One region of the Planococcus liqunii genome, then DNA from elsewhere that is predicted to be linked to it. Evidence: riboswitches for the same ligand, from Rfam matches in the RefSeq annotation. Region 1 holds a riboswitch; each other region holds the start of a gene.

Evidence for each region. Region 1 has a riboswitch for lysine ahead of dapA (4-hydroxy-tetrahydrodipicolinate synthase). Riboswitches for the same ligand answer to the same signal wherever they lie in the genome.
Region 2: another riboswitch for lysine. It lies ahead of QWY22_RS07575 (aspartate kinase); the one in region 1 lies ahead of dapA (4-hydroxy-tetrahydrodipicolinate synthase).
Region 3: another riboswitch for lysine. It lies ahead of QWY22_RS06330 (Na+/H+ antiporter NhaC family protein); the one in region 1 lies ahead of dapA (4-hydroxy-tetrahydrodipicolinate synthase).

Annotation. Positions count from the first base shown of each region.
Region 1 covers NZ_CP129238.1:3,535,155-3,541,724, forward strand. The annotation lists gene ypfJ (KPN_02809 family neutral zinc metallopeptidase) at 114-962, opposite strand; gene QWY22_RS17465 (class I SAM-dependent methyltransferase) at 1,032-1,634, opposite strand; lysine riboswitch at 1,743-1,922, shown strand; gene dapA (4-hydroxy-tetrahydrodipicolinate synthase) at 2,047-2,928, shown strand; gene QWY22_RS17475 (STAS domain-containing protein) at 2,993-3,835, opposite strand; gene QWY22_RS17480 (GGDEF domain-containing protein) at 4,014-4,955, opposite strand; gene QWY22_RS17485 (alpha/beta fold hydrolase) at 4,971-5,771, opposite strand; gene rpsN (30S ribosomal protein S14) at 6,041-6,310, opposite strand; gene rpmG (50S ribosomal protein L33) at 6,354-6,503, opposite strand; gene QWY22_RS17500 (GTP-binding protein) at 6,543-6,570, opposite strand, start outside.
Region 2 covers NZ_CP129238.1:1,495,160-1,501,729, forward strand. The annotation lists gene QWY22_RS07560 (electron transfer flavoprotein subunit alpha/FixB family protein) at 152-1,117, shown strand; gene trxA (thioredoxin) at 1,503-1,817, shown strand; gene uvrC (excinuclease ABC subunit UvrC) at 1,864-3,660, shown strand; lysine riboswitch at 3,698-3,873, shown strand; gene QWY22_RS07575 (aspartate kinase) at 3,999-5,213, shown strand; gene QWY22_RS07580 (succinate dehydrogenase cytochrome b558 subunit) at 5,850-6,464, shown strand; gene sdhA (succinate dehydrogenase flavoprotein subunit) at 6,510-6,570, shown strand, end outside.
Region 3 covers NZ_CP129238.1:1,262,486-1,269,055, forward strand. The annotation lists gene QWY22_RS06315 (DUF72 domain-containing protein) at 1-725, shown strand, start outside; gene QWY22_RS06320 (sulfite exporter TauE/SafE family protein) at 725-1,552, shown strand; gene QWY22_RS06325 (bifunctional metallophosphatase/5'-nucleotidase) at 1,566-2,909, shown strand; lysine riboswitch at 2,980-3,162, shown strand; gene QWY22_RS06330 (Na+/H+ antiporter NhaC family protein) at 3,274-4,851, shown strand; gene QWY22_RS06335 (sodium-dependent transporter) at 5,042-6,562, shown strand.

The DNA of each region.
Region 1 (6,570 bases):
ACTGATTTCTTCCCGCTGTAACGCGAAAAGACTGTCTATTTCAATAATGAATCACAACACCAAAAATATCAATGCAGGGCTCTTCGTTTCCCGATTTTTTTCGCAGGAAAGCGTCACAGTTCCGGAGCATTGAACGTATCGCCGCCTTGGATGGTTCCGCTGTCAAACCCTTTATAGAACCAGCGCTTGCGCTGTTCGGAAGTACCGTGTGTAAAACTCTCCGGAACCGCATAACCGCGCGAGCGTTTCTGGATGGTGTCATCCCCGACAGCACTTGCTGCCGTCAAGGCTTCTTCCAGGTCCCCTTCTTCCAGAAGGTCCATGCCCTGTGCATGGTGCGCCCAGACACCGGCGTAGTAATCAGCCTGCAATTCAAGCTTAACCTGCAGTTTATTGTATTCCTCTTCGCTCAGCTGGTTCCGCAGCGGCTGGACTTGTTCCATAACACCCAGTAAATTCTGTACGTGGTGCCCGACTTCATGGGCAATGACATAGGCCATTGCAAAATCGCCCGGCGCCTGGAACTGCTGCTGTAATTCATCGTAGAAACTTAAGTCGATGTAGAGCTTTTGGTCACCTGGACAATAGAACGGACCGACTGCCGCCCCTGCGGTTCCACAAGCAGATTCCACGCTGCCATTAAAAAGGACCAATGTCGGTTCGGCATACTCCATGCCCTGCTTCGCAAAAACTTCTGCCCAGACATATTCCGTATCCGCCAGCACCACCGATACAAAATCGGCCAGTTCCTGCTCCTGCTCGGTTTCTACGTAAGGTTCATTCGACTGCGTGCCAGAACCGGCGCCATCCAGCAGAATGCCCGGGTCGCCTCCAAGAAACGCAAACAAAAGGACAATAAGCAAACCGCCGATGCCGCCGCCTGCTACCAGTTTCCCTCCGCCGCCTCCAGACCCTCTCCGGTCTTCGACGTTTCTGCTGCCTTGCCTGCCTCTCCACTTCATAAAAATTCGCTCCTCGCAAATACACTTTTCTTAAGCTTATACCCCAATTAGCGCAAGTTCTAATCCACTTCACGGAAGCCGGTAAATCAGGAAGCGTTCGCGGAGGTCGCGCTCCATGCCCGGAAGCGGGATTTCCGCCGTCTGTTCAAACAGCGTCCGGTGTTCCAAATAGTCTACGTAATCCTCCGACGGAAAAAACAGGATCAACTCGACCTGGCGCGGCGCCTCTTCCACCGAATTTAAAATATTGTTGACAGTAGACATAAAAATCTGGATCGAAAACGGATTAAAGAAATAAAACCGGTTGTCTCCCGGCGCAACGCCATAATCCTGTGCCAGGCAGCAGCAAAAATCAATCTTCCCTTTGGCCTGTCTGTACTTCTTCTCATAATGTGCACGGTTTTCCAATGCTTCTTCGTAAAAGGCTTCATCCATCTCGACGCCGGCCGACTCCACATCAAAGCGGTGATGTACATAGAAATTCAGCCGGCCTTTGCCGCAGCCAAAATCTACGAGCCGGTCTTCAGGCGCCAGTCTGTATTCGCCGAACAGAATGTCCAGCAGCGCATACGGCGTGGGCTCGTAGCGGTTGTGGTGCAGCGAACCCGGAAAGCCTGCTTGGCTCTTCGCGGTGCGGATGTTCAATCGTTCATCGCGTTGCTGCTCATTCACAGTGCTTCCCTCCATTTCAGTAAAAATAGTACGCCCTTCCCTTGCATTTGGAAAGGGAATTTGATAAAGTTTAGCTAATTCAATATTTTCTTGCTCCTGTAAACACGGAGTGAGGATAGAGGCGCAAAAACCATCAGTACACGAACCGAGGAGTAATGAGATCCTGTGACGTTCCTGGAAAGGGGGATTTGCCGAAGCGGTGAGGCACTCATGGTCGATTCCGCTGGTTCTGCATTAAACAAATGTAGGACTGTCATATAGGAAACTATATGGAGGGCTATCTGACGCACAGAAACGATGGATGAACATTGTTTCTATACGCAGCAACGATGCCTTCGTTGCTGCTTTTTTATTTTACATGCGGCTGGTCCATCACCTCTGATTCTAAAAAAAATGAGAAAAGGGTGGTATTATGAATTTCGGCCAAATTATTACAGCAATGGTGACGCCATTTGATGCAAACGGGGAAATCGACTTTCCAGCAACTAAAAACTTAGTGGAGCATTTGATCGCCAACGGATCAGATGGGCTGGTGGTGGCCGGCACAACCGGTGAATCGCCGACTCTTTCGACGGAAGAAAAAGTGCAGCTGTTCAAATTCGTCGTGGAAACAGCCAAAGGGCGCATTCCCATCATTGCCGGAACCGGATCAAACAACACGCGCGCATCCATCTCCCTGACCAAACAAGCGGAAGACGTCGGCGTCGACGCCATTATGCTGGTAACGCCGTATTACAATAAACCTTCACAGGAAGGCATGTTCCAGCATTTCCGGGCCATTGCCGCATCAACACGCCTGCCGATCATGCTATACAACATCCCGGGGCGCAGCGTCGTCAACTTGTCCGTAGATACCGTTGTCCGCTTGTCGCAAATTGACAACATCGTCTCCATCAAAGAAGCGAGCGGCAACTTGGACGCCGCGGCTGAAATCATTGAACGCACCGACGATTCCTTCACGCTTTACAGCGGAGACGACAGCTTGACCTTGCCGATTCTTTCGATTGGAGGCAACGGCATCGTCTCAGTCGCGGCGCATATCATCGGAAACGAAATGAAAGACATGATCACGAACTTCCGAAACGGCAACAATACAGCGGCTGCAGCAGCACACCGCAGGCTTCTGCCGGTCATGAATGCCCTGTTTGCTGCACCAAACCCGGTGCCGGTAAAAACTGCCTTGAATTTGTCAGGCGTAGAAGTCGGCAACGTCCGCTTGCCGATGATTCCATTGAACGAATCTGAAACTCTGACATTGCGTCAGGTATTGTCGTCTGGCAGAGTCAATTCCTAATTGGATTCAATAAATGAAGAATAAGCAGAAAACCGCTGAAGCCAACGCTTCAGCGGTTTTTCTCTTACTTCATTTCAGTCAGTTTTTTAAATGCCTGTTTCAAGCTTCCACCCAGCGCCAGCTGATTGACGTCGATTCCGAGCTGGACCATGGTTTGGGCGATTTCCGGGCGGATGCCGGTCAAGACGGCTTTGACGCCGATCAGGTTCAAGGATTGCGTTAGCTTGATGATTTGCTCGGCAACCATTGAATCGACTTTAACGACACCCGACAAGTCGATGATGAGCACGGAAACCTGCAGGCGGCCAACAGCAAGCAGGGTTTTTTCGAGAATGTGCTGTGCGCGGTCCACTTCAATGGCTCCAACAATCGGCAAAATGGCAATTTGGTCATTCACCGGGACAACCGGTGATGACAACTCCAGGAATTCTTGCCGGGCAACTGCCAAATTCTTCTGATAGCTGTTGATATACGTTGAACTGTAAGAATGGGCAGCATGGTCCAGCAGGGAATGGAAAAACTCCATCACCTCAAACAGGATTTCCAATGGCATCTTTCTATGCAGGGCTTCTGTTTTAATGACCTTGCCGATATGCTTGCGGTACAAATGCGTCTCTGCCAAGGCACTATCAAGCGACATGCCTTCTTTCAAAAAATGATTCCCCGTAGCTTCCCCCCATGTGGAAATTTCCTTAAAGACCGTTTCGGGATCGGTATAATTTTGAATCGATTTTCCCAACAGCTTGATAAAGCCCATCCGAAACTGAGAGACGGCTTCCAAAAATTCTTTGTATTGCCCCCGTTCTTCGTTGCTGGCATTTTTTAAAGTTTCTTCTTGTATAAGTTCGGCTATTAAACGCTGGTCTTGTTCCACGCGCTCCCCAAGCAACCTGATCTCTTTATCCATCCTGACCTCCATAAGCACTATTCGTAAGATTTGTTAATTAATTATAACTGCCTCGAAACGCCACGGATACCTTTCTGCAAATATATTTCCATGGGTTTTCAGCCCTTCCTACAGAAAAAAGCCTTTCCAGTGAAAAAACACTGAAAAGGCCTGGTTTTGCAAAATGGCCGGTTTACTCTTATGCTACCGTAACCCGGTTCCTGCCTGCATTTTTCGAAGCATACAACGCTTCATCCGCGCGGGCAAACAAAGAGTCTGCATTGTCGCCGGTTTCAAAAATGGCCACACCGATACTGACTGTAACCGGTATATGAACCCACTCGCCATGTTCAATTTTCCGGCGAAGCTCTTCAGCAAACGCCTCGGCTTTCGGTTTGGCCGAATCCGCCAAAAGAATGACAAATTCCTCTCCGCCCATACGGGCAGCAATGCCGTGTCCGGTTGCTTCGTTCAGCAGCTTCCAGGATAATTCCTGCAACACGGCATCTCCCATCTGGTGGCCGTATGTATCATTGACGCGTTTAAAAAAATCGATATCAATGATGAGAAGCGCCAAAGGCAGGCCGGCTTCTGCCTGGCCTGCCAATTCCGACAATGCCTCTTCCAGATAACGCCGGTTTTTCAGGCCGGTCAACGGGTCGGTAGTCGTCATCTGCTGCAGGTTGGCGTTCAATTCTTCCAGCTCCCGCTGCTTCTGCTCGACTTCGGCCAGCAAGTTCTGCAGCTTGGCATAGGCTTCCACCGCTTCCTGGTTGATTTTTTCTGCATTGCGCTTGGCCAGCAGCAATTCCTTTTCATATTCGCCGCGGATCGTCATCGGGATCAAGGCACATTCGTAAAGGCCATTCCGTTTGACCGTGTTCATCAGCACCGGAACCGGTCCGGCCGCGCCTTTTAAAGTCAAAAACATTTCATCGACTCTTCCGTGCAACGCAATGGAAGGCATAAAGTACGTTTGGAAATAGACACGGGAGGCGACGGTCAGCAGGTTATGGACATTGCCGGGTACGTGCTTTTCTGCACCGGCCAATTCCCGCATGGCCGCGTTCATCTCGATAATCTTGTAATTTTCATCAATCACCAAATAGCAAAATGGCGCCAAGTTCAGTTGCTCATCCATCCCCGGATCCCCTTCCTAGTTTTCCAAGTATTCCTTTATCATCCTTACCGTTTCTTCCGAATCGCTGATATGCGGATTATGCCCTGCCGCATTCATCAACCTTAACCGGCTTCCTTTAATATTCTCGTGGACATACTGTCCCACTTCCGGCGGCGCGATGGCATCAAAGCGCGTCTGAAGAATCAGTGTAGGAACCGAGACTTTCGAAAGTTCGGAGCGGACGTCTGACGTAAAAGTCACTTCCGCAAACTGGCGTGCAATCACGGGATCGTTGGAACACAGGATTTCTTCAAAATCTGCTGCCAGATGCGGGCGGTCTTCGTTTTGCATGACGACTGGCGCCAAGTATTTTGCCCATTCTTTATAATTGATTTCCATCATATCGAGCAGCTCATCAATATCGGATTTTTCAAAGCCGCCGTGATAATCCGGTTCGTTTAAATAATAAGGAGAAGGCGCAATCATGATCATCTTATCGATCAAGCCCGGACGTTCAATGGAAGCAAGCATGCCGATCATGCTGCTGACTGAGTGGCCGACAAACACAATGTTTTCCAAATTCAGCGCATCGCATAAATCGAACAAATCCTGCTTGTATCCGTGCAAGCTTCCGTATCGTTCCGTAGTGTAAGCCGATTTATCGCTTTTCCCTGCTCCCACGTAATCGAATAGCACCACCCGGTACTTTTCTTCGAAAGCCGGTGCAATGTCACTCCAAACATATTGGTCACAGCCGAAGCCGTGCCCAAAGACCAGCATTTGCTGCCCTTGCCCGAACAACCGGACGTTATTGCGTTTTAAAATGTCTGTATCCACCATAAAAACACCCCTTTGTAAATTCCAAAACAAGCCATTCTGCTTTTAAACAGTAAGTCCCATCATACCACTAAAAGAAGAAATGCACGGTTTTATACCAATCTTACTATATGCTGACACCGAAAATGAACAAAAAGATGCGGTAACTTATACAAGGGGACATGTCAAAAAAGGCAGTTGCGAATTGGATCCAACTGCCTTCCTTATGTTGAATTGCCTATTTTGAAAAATCACCTGACTTCAGCACTCCAGTGTCCGCTTTCAGTCCGTTACCAGCTCGCTTTTTTCACTCCAGGAATCTGCCCTTTATGTGCGAGGTTTCTGAAAGCGATGCGCGACATTCCGAATTTCCGCAGGTAAGCTCTCGGCCGCCCGGTCTGTGAACAGCGGTTTTTTAAGCGGATCGGGTTTGAATCTTTCGGCAGTTTTGCCAGTGCAGCGTAATCGCCATTATCCTTCAACTCTTTCCGTCGCTCTGCAAATTGCGCGGCCATTCTTCTTTGTTTGTGGTCTTTTGCTATCTTCGATTTTTTAGCCATCTTTTGCTCCTCTTAAAAATATTCACTGCGATTAATGTAAGTTTTATTTCGTTTCCCGGTGCAGCGTCATTTTTCTAAGCCGGGGACTGTATTTCTTTAACTCAATCCGCTCGGGATTTTTCCGCTTGTTTTTTGTGCTCGTGTAATTCCGGTCTCCAGTTTCCGTGCATGCTAAAATGATATTTACTCTCATTTTTTCTCCTCCTTGGTAAATTGCTTTTCACTTCAAGCATTAACATGCAGGCAGCTGATCCTTTAAT
Region 2 (6,570 bases), 1.9 Mb from region 1:
CACAGACCTGTCTGAAGCGTCTCGAGGAGCTGGGCACCGGAGCTGGACAATAAAGAAAAGCGGAAGCGACCTGATAATTAGCTTGCTTCATCTTTAACCGCAACGATTTCGTTCCATACATTTTCACATCTACTTAGGGGGTAAACGGACTATGTCGAAAAAAGTATTAGTATTGGCGGAAACGCGCGAAGGCGCGTTGCGCAATGTCTCATTCGAAGCAATTGCTGCTGCAAAACAAGTTTCTGATGGCGGAGAAGTGGTAGCTGTCCTGCTAGGGGACGCTGTCAGCGAATTTGGAGCAGAATTGGTAAACTACGGTGCGGACCGTGTAGTAACAGTCGAACACCCGCATTTGAAGCACTATACATCTGATGGCTATGGCCAGGCACTTATGGCAGTTGTCGAACAGGAAAGCCCGGAAGCACTTGTTTTCGGCCACACAGCGGTCGGCAAAGACTTGTCGCCGAAAATTGCAACGAAGTTGCAATCCGGTTTGATTTCTGACGTAACTGCTATTGAAGGCGAAGGCGATGATGCTGTATTTGTTCGTCCGATCTTCTCTGGTAAAGCGTTTGAAAAAGTGAAAAACAAAGATGGTGTGTTGTTCTTCACGGTACGTCCGAACAACATCGCACCGCTTGCAAGAGAAGAACGTTCAGGCGACGTTAGCTCATTGTCTGTTGACATCACAAACTTGCGCACAATCATCAAAAACGTTGTCCGCAAATCCGCTGAAGGGGTTGACCTTTCCGAAGCGAAAGTGATTATTGCAGGAGGCCGCGGCGTGAAGAGTGCAGACGGTTTTGCACCGCTTCAGGAATTGGCGAACTTGCTTGGCGGCGCTGTAGGCGCTTCGCGTGGAGCTTGTGACGCGGATTACGTGGACTACTCGCTGCAAATCGGCCAAACAGGAAAAGTGGTAACACCGGACCTTTACATTGCAGCCGGCATTTCAGGAGCCATCCAGCATTTGGCTGGCATGTCCAACTCGAAAGTCATCGTGGCAATCAACAAAGATCCAGAAGCGAATATTTTCAAAGTCGCAGATTACGGCATCGTGGGCGACTTGTTTGAAGTTATTCCAATGTTGACTGAAGAATTTAAAAAGGTTATGTAATATAGAAATTTAAAAGAAAGGGGTTGTCTAGAAAGTCATTTTACCGACTTTTTAGATAACCTCTATTTCTTTTAAAGATTATATAGTGCCTTCGCTCTTGTTATATAGAAGCCGAACTTTAATGCAGTAAATAGTGAAATGAGCGAAAGGCAGCGACTCCTGCGGGATAGCACGAGCTGAAGAAACTGGACTGAGCGAAGCGAAGGAAGCGGCTGAAGCCGTGCCCGCGGAAAGCGTCTGGCTGAAGCGAATGAAACGGCTTAGTTTTCCGTTTATTCCCCGTATTTTCCGGGTAAAGAAGCATTAGGCAAATAAATAGCTAGGCGAATTTCGGCATGCTATAATCAGAGCATAGTTTGGTTACACTACTAAGGAGGAATTATTCATGGCAATTGTACACGGAACAGATCAGAACTTTTCACAAGAAATCTCAGAAGGTTTAGTATTAGTAGATTTTTGGGCTACATGGTGCGGACCTTGTAAAATGATTGCTCCAGTATTGGAAGAATTAGACGCTGAAATGAGCGATAAAGTAAAAATCGTAAAAGTAGACGTCGACGAAAACCAAGAAACTGCCGGCAAATACGGCATCATGTCAATTCCGACTCTTCTATTGATGAAAGACGGAGAAACAGTTGACAAAGTGGTTGGATTCAGACCAAAAGAAGCTTTGGCAGAATTGGTTAATCAACACGCATAATTCTAAACCGGGTCCTGGTGGCCCGGTTTTTTAATAGGGTGAGACTATGGCAAACGAACTGATTCAACATAAATTAGCAATCCTTCCCGACCAGCCCGGCTGTTATCTAATGAAAGACCGCCAAAATACGATTATCTATGTCGGCAAGGCAAAGGTGCTGAAAAACCGCGTGCGGTCGTATTTTACGGGAAGCCATGACGCCAAAACGCAGCGGTTGGTAGGGGAAATCGTGGATTTTGAATATATCGTCACCAATTCCGAAAAAGAAGCATTGATTTTGGAATTGAATTTGATCAAAAAGCATGATCCGAAATACAATATCATGCTGAAAGACGACAAAACCTATCCGTACTTGAAAATTACGGGTGAGCGCCATCCGAAGTTGATCATTACGCGCCAAGTTAAGCGCGATAAAGGCAAATACTTCGGACCTTATCCAAATGCCTACGCGGCAAGTGAAACGAAGAAATTGCTCGACCGGCTGTATCCGCTCCGGAAATGCCACACGATGCCGGACCGCGCCTGCCTTTATTACCATATGGGGCAGTGCCTGGCGCCGTGCATCAAACCGGTGGAAAAGGAAACATACCAGGAAATGATCGACGGCATTACGAAATTCCTGAACGGCGGATTCCGGGAAGTGAAAGAGCAGCTCGTCGAAAAAATGTCTGAGGCTTCCGAAAACCTGGAGTTTGAGCGGGCGAAGGAATACCGCGACCAAATCTCGCATATTGAAACGGTTATGGAAAAACAGAAAATGGCGATGAACGATTTTACCAACCGCGATGTATTTGCCTATGCAGTCGACAAAGGCTGGATGTGCGTGCAGGTGTTTTTCGTGCGCCAAGGCAAACTGATCGAACGGGACGTTTCGCTGTTTCCGCTGTACCGCGACCCGCAGGACGAATTCATGACGTACCTCGGGCAATTCTACGAGCAGTCGCACCATATGAAACCGAACGAAGTGCTGGTGCCGGAAGGCGTCGATGCGGACCTGGTGCGCGAATGGCTTGATATCCGGGTGCTGGTGCCGCAGCGCGGCAAGAAAAAAGACTTGGTGGAACTGGCGAAGAAAAATGCCGACATTGCCATCAAGGAAAAGTTCGGGCTGTTGGAGCGCCAAGAAGAGCGGACGGTCGGAGCTTGCTTGGAGCTTGGCGAAGCGATGAATATCGCCACTCCACTCCGCATTGAAGCATTCGATAACTCGCATATTCAGGGAGCCGACGCCGTATCCGCGATGATCACATTTATCGACGGCAAGCCATCGAAAAAAGACTACCGCAAATACAAAACCCGCAATGCGTCAAAACCGGATGATTATGCCGCTATGCGGGAAGTGATTCGGCGCCGCTATTCGCGTGTGTTGAAAGACGGCCTGCCTTTGCCGGATTTGATTGTCATTGACGGCGGGAAAGGGCAAATGGAGTCCGCACGTGAAATCTTGGAAGACGAACTGGGCTTGTCGATTCCGATCGCCGGCCTGGCAAAAGACGCCAAGCACCAGACGTCCCAGCTGCTTTACGGAGATCCGATTGAAGTGGTGCCGCTGAAGCGTACGAGTGAAGCGTTTTATCTATTGCAGCGCATCCAGGACGAAGTTCACCGGTTCGTCATCACGTTCCACCGCCAGCTGCGCGGGAAGAATTCGATCCAGTCGGCCCTCGATAACTTGGAAGGCGTCGGGCCAAAACGCAAACAGCAGCTGCTGAAGCATTTCGGTTCCGTCAAGAAAATCAAAGAAGCGACAGTAGATGAGTTGAAGGAAGCGGGCATGCCGCTAAGCCTTGCGACATCCATCCAGCAGCATTTTGCCCAGCAGGCATTGCCAAGCGAGCAATAACATGCTATCGTAAAAACATAATTGAATCACTTGGAAAAGTGATGATAGAGGCGCGAACGTCAATAGTATCCATTCGGAGATTTGCAAAATCTGTGAGGTTTGGAAAAAGGGGCGGTCGCCGAAGTGTGCGGAGTGGTTGCAAACCCGTGTGCTGGTTCGGCATTTAAGAAGTGCCGGGCTGTCAGAGTCAATCTCTGGAGGGCTATCTCACATGGACGTTTTTCGTATTCGTACATGATAAAAGAGGTAGTTTGCTGCAGGCGCAGCGAGCTGCCTTTTTTTATTGCCAAACTTGGCATGCTGAGAGCCACATCTTAAAAATGTGGGAGTGAATGGACATGAAAACAGTCGTAATGAAATTTGGCGGGACTTCTGTGGCAACACCGGAAAAAATCATCGGTGTCGCCAAACGGGCAATCCGGGAAAAAGAAAAAGGCCATCGGGTCGTGATTGTTGTGTCCGCAATGGGCAAAACGACTGATACACTGCTAGCATTGGCAGGAGAGATATCAGCGGAGCCGTCAAAACGGGAAATGGACATGCTGCTCGCTACTGGCGAACAAGTGACCATTTCACTGTTGGCGATGGCGTTTAAATCGTTGGGCCATGAAGCGCTGTCGTTTACCGGCTGGCAAGCAGGCATTGAAACGGAATCTGTTCCGCGCAACGCCCGCATTGAAACCATCCACACCGAGCGGCTGGAACGGGTGCTTGATAACGGCTATATTTGTGTGGTTGCCGGATTCCAGGGAGTGGACCGGATCGGCAACATTACGACGCTTGGCCGCGGCGGTTCTGATACGACTGCTGTGGCGCTCGCTGCCGCACTTGGTGCAGACAAATGCGAGATTTATACCGATGTGGACGGTGTGTACACGTCCGATCCGCGTTCCGTGACCGGCGCACGCAAACTTGAGCAGATCTCGTATGACGAAATGCTTGAACTTGCCAATCTGGGTGCAGGCGTCCTGCATCCGCGTGCTGTAGAATTTGCGAAAAACAATAAAGTCCCGTTATCCGTCCGAGCCAGCTATTCGGACGAACCGGGCACAATCATACAAGAGGTGATCACTGTGGAGAAAAACTTAATCGTTCGCGGCGTTGCATTTGAACCGGGCATTGCACGGGTAACCGTTTCGTATAAAAAACCGTTCAATGGTTCACTGGCCAATATTTTTACGAAGCTGGCCGAACACCACATTGATGTGGACATCATTGTGCAAAGCATCACGGACGAATTTCCGCCGTCGGTGTCTTTCTCCATCAAAGAAGAAAGCCTCGAAGAAACAAAACGCGTACTGAACGAATTCCAGGAAGACATCCGCTTCTCAGCGGCGAATTACGAAGTCGGCTTATCAAAAGTTTCCATTGTCGGTTCCGGCATGGTTTCCAATCCTGGCGTGGCGGCGCAAATGTTCGACATTCTCCGAGTCCAGGGCATTCCAGTCAAAATGGTCAGTACGTCGGAAATTAAAATTTCCGTCGTCGTACCGGGAACGGATATGAAAGAAGCCGCCAATGCGCTGCACGATGCATTCGGCTTATCGGAATAAGCGAATAGAGGGAAAGCGTCCGCTCGTGAGCGGGCGCTTTTTTGTTTTGCTGATGCCCATGTATTAAGCGGTTCGGGTTTGCCTTCTGCTGGAGCAAAGAAGAACAGAGGATTTCATTTAGTGGATTGGACCGGATTACGAAAGTAAATGGCCAGTTTGAACAAAGATAAAGACTGCCATGTTATTATATATGTCAGAAAAATGACAATGCATCTCCCTTTTAACGCGGTAAAGCAGAATTGTTATAGGAGTATAGAAAAAAATAGCTTAATCCTTACCAGAATAGCTGAAGTATATTTTTTGTGATAAAATTCACATTCTACAAACAGAAATAGAATAGCATATTCCTCTAGTATCTCCAGACCAAACAGTCTCTATGTCATTAACAGTAAAATTCGAGGCTGAAGCAGCGAAAAAGGAACCGTTTTCAAAAAGGATGAAAATTTGATTTTAATATAATAAATTATGATTAAGAATCATAGACAAAAACCTTCGGTTGCCTTGACGCTCCTATTATCGGAGAGTACAATAAATATGTCATAATTTTGTATCATGATGTAAGGCAGTTAGAAAAAGCTTTCGTCTTTGAACGATTGTCTTTTTTTTGCTGCGTAACAATGTCTTGAGGGAGGTAAAATTTTGGAAAATCGAGAATTTTTATTGCGTAGGTTACACTCTTTACTCGGAATTATTCCGATCGGACTGTTCTTGACGCAGCACTTAATCGTCAACCATTTTGCAACGCAGGGTGAATCGTCATTCAATAATGCGTCTCACTTCATGGCGAATCTTCCATTCGTCATCTTCTTGGAGATTTTCGTTATTTATTTACCGTTGTTGTATCATGCTTTCTACGGTTTATACATAGCGTTTACTTCAAAACACAATGTGGGCAAATACAGCTACATGCGCAATGCATTGTTCACAGCACAACGCTATACAGGGGTTTTCCTTGTGATCTTTATCGCATGGCACGTGTTTGAAACTCGTTTCCAAGTTGCGATCGGCAATGCGGCTGAAGCGGACTTTAACATGATGGAAAACATTTTAAGCAATCCATTAATGTTAGCGTTTTATATTGTCGGTGTTCTAGCGGCAACATTCCACTTGGCTAACGGACTTTGGTCTTTCCTTGTTACTTGGGGAATCACGCAGTCTGAAAAAGCTCAACGCGGCGCAACTTATTTCACGCTTCTAGTGTTTGTTGTGCTTTCAATTATTGGTATCAGAGCTTTATTCGCGTTCGTTTAAGAACGATTGGATTATTGGTGAATTAAAAGAGGAGTGAATACCGAAATGGCGAAAGGCAAACTTATTATTGTCGGGGGCGGCCTTGCAGGACTGATGGCAGCTGTTA
Region 3 (6,570 bases), 1.7 Mb from region 1:
AGCCCGAGCGCAATATCCGCAAATGGATCAACGAGACGCCGGAAGGATTTCAGTTTGTGGTGAAAGCGTATCAAGGCATGACCGGGCATCAGCGCGGGGAAAACCCATTCGATAGCCGCGACGAAATGTTTGAAGCATTCCGCTTGTCGATTCGGCCTTTAAAGGAAGCGGGGAAGCTGGCGATGGTGCTGCTTCAGTTTCCGCCTTGGTTTGATTGCCAGCGGGACAATGTCGAACAAATCCGGGAGATTGTCGGGCGTTTGCAGGAATTTGATTTGGCAATCGAGTTTCGCCACCAATCGTGGTATGCTCCGGAACTAAAGGAGAAGACGATTGAATTTTTAAGGGAAAACAACTTGATCCATTCAGTTTGCGATGAACCGCAGGCAGGAGACGGTTCCATTCCATTAGTGCCGATTTCCACCCGAGAAGACAAAGTGCTCTTTCGGCTGCACGGCCGCAATGTCCACGGCTGGCTGAATCCGGGCAATGCCAAAAAATGGCGGGAAGTCCGTTACTTATATGATTACAATAAAAAAGAGCTGGAAGAAATTAGCGAAGCCGTTGCATCCTTAGAAAAATCCACTGATAAGGTGTATGTGATTTTCAATAACAACTCCGGCGGCCATGCGGCGGGAGACGCCAAACAATTCCAAGAGATGAATGGATTGGAATTTCAAGGACTCAATGAGAAACAGCTCGATTTGTTTGAAGGTGAATTTTAATGGAGTTTGTGCTAATTGCGATTGTTGGCTTATTGTCAGGAATCGTAGGTGCGTTGATCGGCCTTGGCGGAGGGGTCATTCTCGTTCCGGCCATGCTGTTTCTCGGCACGGCGTTTACGTTTTTCCCTGAGTTGTCACCACAGAAAATTGTTGGGCTATCGGTGATCATGATGATTTTTACAGGGCTATCCTCCACTTTGTCTTATATGAAAGTGAAAACCGTCGATTACCGAAGCGGATTTATCTTTTTTGCAGGAAGTGCTCCTGGAACCATTATTGGAGCATTTGTGAATAAAGGGCTAGATTTGCCTTCTTTTAACTTGTATTTCGGCATTTTGCTGGTCTTCCTGGCGGCTTTGCTGTTAGTTCGGGACCGGCTAAAAGAAGTCCACTGGTTTGTCGACAACGGCAAAAAGTATCATTTTAAGGATTCTATGAACAAGGAATATGTTTATGGATACCCGATTTGGGCGGCGCTTGTGCTGACATTTGCTGTCGGTTTTGCTTCCGGCCTGTTTGGCATCGGCGGCGGCTCGATGATGGTGCCAGCCATGATTCTGCTGTTCTTATTCCCGCCGCACGTGGCAGTCGGTACTTCCATGTTCATGGTGTTTTTATCGGCGATTGTCAACTCCATCACCCATTTTTCACTTGGCAACATTCCATGGATTTACACATTGGCTGTAGTGCCCGGAGCTTATATCGGGGCGAAAATAGGGGCAGGGTTAAACAAAAAACTTCAGTCTGAGACGCTTGTCGTCATATTGCGCATTGCCTTATTGGTGTTGGGGCTGCGCTCGATCTACGAAGGATTATTCAGTTCTTAAAGAGGTGGAAGTAATGGGTGAGACCATTCATATATATCATACAAACGATTTGCACAGCCATTTTTCGAATTGGCCGCGCATCAAGAACTTACTGGCTGAGCGGAAGCGCTGGCATGAGGAAGAAGGGGACATCTGCCTGATTCTCGATATCGGCGACCATGTCGACCGCTCGCATCCTTACACGGAAGGAACAGCCGGAAAAGGCAATGTGGAATTGCTGAATGATGCCGAGTACGATGCGGTAACCATCGGCAATAATGAGGGCATTACGCTGTCCAAAGAAGAATTGGACGAATTATATGTACAAGCTGATTTTGACGTGATTGTCGCTAATTTGCATGAGCCGAACGGCGACCGTCCCGAATGGGCAAAACCGCACCGGCTGATCGAAACAAAAAGCGGGTATACCATTGGTCTCGTCGGCGCTACGGCCGAATTCACCCCGTTCTATAAACGCCTCGGCTGGACGATTTCAGACGCTAAAAACGCCATTATAGAGGCTGTAGAGGCTATTAAAGGAGAGGCAGACCTGATTATCTGCCTATCGCATTTGGGCGTCAAGGAAGACGAATATTTAGCGGAATTATGCCCGGACATTGACGTGATTCTAGGAGCCCATACACACCATATTTTTCATGAAGGAAAATTAATCGGCAATACTTTGCTCGGTGCCGCTGGAAAATTTGGCATGTACATTGGCCATGTCACCATCGAGCCCTTTCTCCAGGAGAAAAAAGCGCAATTGATTGAAACCGCGACGCTGCAAAACAGCGACGACACATTCAACGAGCTGCTGATTGAACAAGGCAAAGCGCAATTGGATGAGCCGATTTTTTATAATGAGAAAGAGTTGAAGGCGGAATGGTTCAAAGACTCCGCACTTGCTGAATTGTTTGGCGAAGCCTTGCTGGAATTTTCAGGTGCTCCTTGTGCGTTATTTAATGCCGGGTTGTTTATGGAAGACATGCCGATCGGAAAAGCAACCCGCTACGACTTCCATAAAATGCTGCCGCATCCGATTAATCCGTGTTTGATCGAGCTGACCGGGGCAGAGCTGAAAGAAATTTATATGCAGTCCTTAAATGCAGAGTGGCCGCATATTGAATTGAAAGGGATGGGGTTCCGGGGAGCAGTGGTCGGCAAAATGATCCGGGTGGGCCTGGAGTTGAGAAATCATCAGCTGTTTGTCGGCGGAAAACCGGCAGCCCACGACGAAACCTTCGAACTGATTACATTGGATATGTTTACGTTCGGCTACTTTTTCCCATCGCTGAAGCGCGCTCCGAAAAAGTATTTTATGCCCGAATTCCTGCGGGACGTTTTCAGCCAGTATTTCCGGAGCAAAGCCATCCGTTGAAAGAAAATTCGCACTTAATATACATTTGATTTTGTAAATTGTATGGGCTATGCTTACTATGAAATAAATATTGATGGGTAGAGGCTGCAAAACTTATAAGTACGATGTGCGAGTGTGACAACGTTGAACACATCCAAAAGGAAGTTTTGCCGAAGTTCTTTTTTTGCTGTCACTGAAAAAAGAGCTGGGGGTATTCTGAACAAGAATGCCACTGTCGTTTATGTTTTAACATAGGCGAAGAGCTACAGGGTTGTTTGGTGTTTGAACGCACAGACGAATTGTAGAGGGCTGACTGTATCCATTGGGAGACAGTGAGTTCTTTTTTCTTTCTCTTCCATTCTAAAAAACAGGAGGAATCTGTAACATGGAAAACACTTTTTTTTCGATCTTGCCGCCAATCATTGCGATTGTCATGGTGCTGCTGACTCGCCGCGTGCTTTTATCGCTCGGCGCGGGAATTGTGGCGGGTGCTTTGATTTTAACATCGTTTGCGCCGCTGGAAGCATTGCGGGAAGTTTATAATTCATTTGCCATTACGTTCTGGGACGAAGGCTTTAACGCTTATAACGTCTTCATCATTCTGTTCCTGCTCTTGCTCGGAATCATCACTGCGTTCGTCAGTTTGTCCGGCGGAAGCCATGCTTTTGCAGAGTGGGCAGCTACACGCATCAAGAGCCGCCGAGGCGCTAAAATTCTTACAGTAATGCTTGGCATGGTTATATTTATCGATGATTACTTTAATGCCTTGGCAGTTGGACAAGTGGCGCGTCCAATTACGGACCGCTATAAAGTATCCCGTGCTAAACTGGCATACTTCATCGATTCTACCGCTGCACCGGTCTGTGTCATTTCACCGGTATCCAGCTGGGGAGCAGCAATTATCGGGATTGTAGCAACAATTTTAGCGGGCCAAAGCTATGTACAGATGTCTGCTCTCCAAGCTTTCGTATGGATGGCGCCGATGAACTTTTACGTCATAGCCACCTTGGCCATTGTCTTTTTCATTGCCATTCGCGACGTGGATTTTGGTGCGATGAGAAAACACGAAATCCGTGCCATCGAAACAGGTGAATTATATGATGCCAATAAAACAATTCCAGGTGAAATGAAGGAAGATTTCCCGACGCATTCCCATGGCCATGTCATGGATTTATTGCTGCCAATCATCTTGCTGATTGCCGGAACTGTCGGTTCTATGCTGTACACAGGTTACCAGAATGCTGGACAAATTTTTGATATCTGGTTAATTTTCGAAAACACCGACGTACCAACTTCCTTACTGGTAGGAGGGCTGCTCGGAGCGGTTTCTTCTATTCTGTTGTACGTGAGACAATTTAAAAAGAACAAAACGGCCAATGCGACATGGATGTTTAAAGGGATTGCTGAAGGCATTAAGTCCATGTCCGGAGCGGTGTTCATTTTAATCTTTGCCTGGTCGTTGAGCTACTTGATCGATGCCCTTCAAACCGGCTTGTATTTGGCAGACCTTGTCACTGCATGGAACTTGCCGACAGCAGTTTTGCCGGTATTGTTATATGTACTTGCAGGGTTTATGGCATTTTCAACAGGAACTTCATGGGGGTCGTTCGGAATATTGCTTCCGATCGCAGGAAATATTATGGCTCAGGCGGCGCCTGAACTTTTGTTGCCGGCATTGGCAGCAGTATTGGCAGGAGCCGTATTCGGCGACCATTGCTCACCTATTTCGGATACCACGATTTTGTCGTCGACGGGAGCGGGGAGCAACCATATGGATCACGTCTTAACGCAATTGCCTTATGCATTGACCGCTGCTGCGATTGGCGCGGTAGGGTATATTGTCATAGGGTTTACCGGTTCGCTTTGGCTGGCACTAGCATCCGTTATTGTTATTTTAGTGATATTGTTTGTAATCTGGTCTAAGCAGGGTTCTTTAGTTGGAAAACAAGTAAATACTCAATAATAAAAAAGCAGAGATTTAAAATCTCTGCTTTTTTATTATTATTTTAATAGTTTTCTTTTGGAATCTTTTAATTTGTCTTTACTTTAATTGCCCTCATAGTTATACTATTTTTAGATTATCAAATAATCTGAAAATAAACAAACTTCCTATTTTTCTGTAATAAAAATGGGAGCACAAAGGGGGAACAAAAATGGAACGTTCGCAATGGGGTACGCGAGCCGGTTTCGTTATGGCGGCAATCGGTTCCGCAGTAGGTTTAGGAAACATTTGGCGTTTTCCATACGTCGCTTATGAAAATGGTGGAGGAGCATTCTTTATACCGTACTTATTCGCTCTGCTTACAGCAGGAATCCCGATTTTAATCATGGAATTCACCATTGGTCAAAAGTTTCGTGGATCAGCGCCCCTATCATTCTTTAGAATGAGTGGGAAAAAACTGGAATGGCTCGGATGGTGGGCAGTTTTCGTATCGTTTATCATTTCCTGTTATTATGCTGTTATTATCGCCTGGGCAATTCGCTATACCATCTTCTCATTCAATTTAGCGTGGGGATCAGATACAGAAGGGTTCTTGTTTAATGAATTTTTACATTTAACGGTGCAGCCTGGGCAAACGGGCGGAATTGTATGGGGAGTCTTTATTCCATTAGCATTTGTTTGGATAATTACGCTTGGAATATTATTTGCCGGTGTCAAAAAGGGGATTGAACTGGCAAACCGCATCTTTATACCGACACTTGTTGTTATTTTCTTAATCGTCGTGTTGCGTGCTGTAACTTTAGATGGCGCGTTGATGGGGCTTGATGCATTCTTCAAGCCGAATATTGAAGAGCTTATGAACCCGGCAGTTTGGGTCGCAGCTTATGGTCATATTTTCTTTAGCTTATCTGTAGCATTTGCCATCATGATTACTTACGCAAGTTACCTTCCAAAAAAATCAGATTTGACCAATAATGCATTCATTACGGGATTTGCCAACTCAGCATTCGAGTTGCTTGCCGGTATTGGGATATTTGCCGCTTTAGGCTTTATGGCAAATCAGCAGGGAGTTGCAGTTGCAGATGTAGCAGCAGCCGGCGTTGGTTTGGCGTTTGTGGTATTCCCGCAGATTATCAATGAATTTCCCGGCTTCAATGGCTTGTTTGGAGCACTATTCTTCTTGTCATTGACGCTTGCCGGACTGACTTCATTGATTTCAATTACAGAAACTTATGTAGCCGGCGTTTCAGAGAAATTTGGCATTTCTCGAAATAAATCCTTGGCTTTTGGTGGCGGACTGGCTGCTTTGATTTCAATTTTGTTTGCTACTCAAGGCGGATTGTACTTCCTGGATGTAGTCGATTACTTCATCAATCAGTTCGGGGTAGCTTTCATCGGTTTAGTAGAAGTTATCTTAGTGGTGTGGGTATTCCGAAAAGCGGATATGCTTAAAGGCCATGCTGATGCTATTTCGGATATCCGGCTTGGCGGATGGTGGAAAATCTGCTTGGGTATCGTGACGCCGATTGTATTAGGATATATGATGTTCGGGTTGTTTAAAGTGAATCTTTTAAAACAGTTTGATACAGAGAATGGAAATTACGAGGGTTATTCCGACATGTTTATCATGTCAGCTGGAGTAACAGTAGCTGCAGCGGCCATTATCTTAGGTGTGTTGGCGTCTTTTGGAAAATGGCATAAAGACCATGCAGAATTTGAAGAAGAAAAATAAGGGGGCGT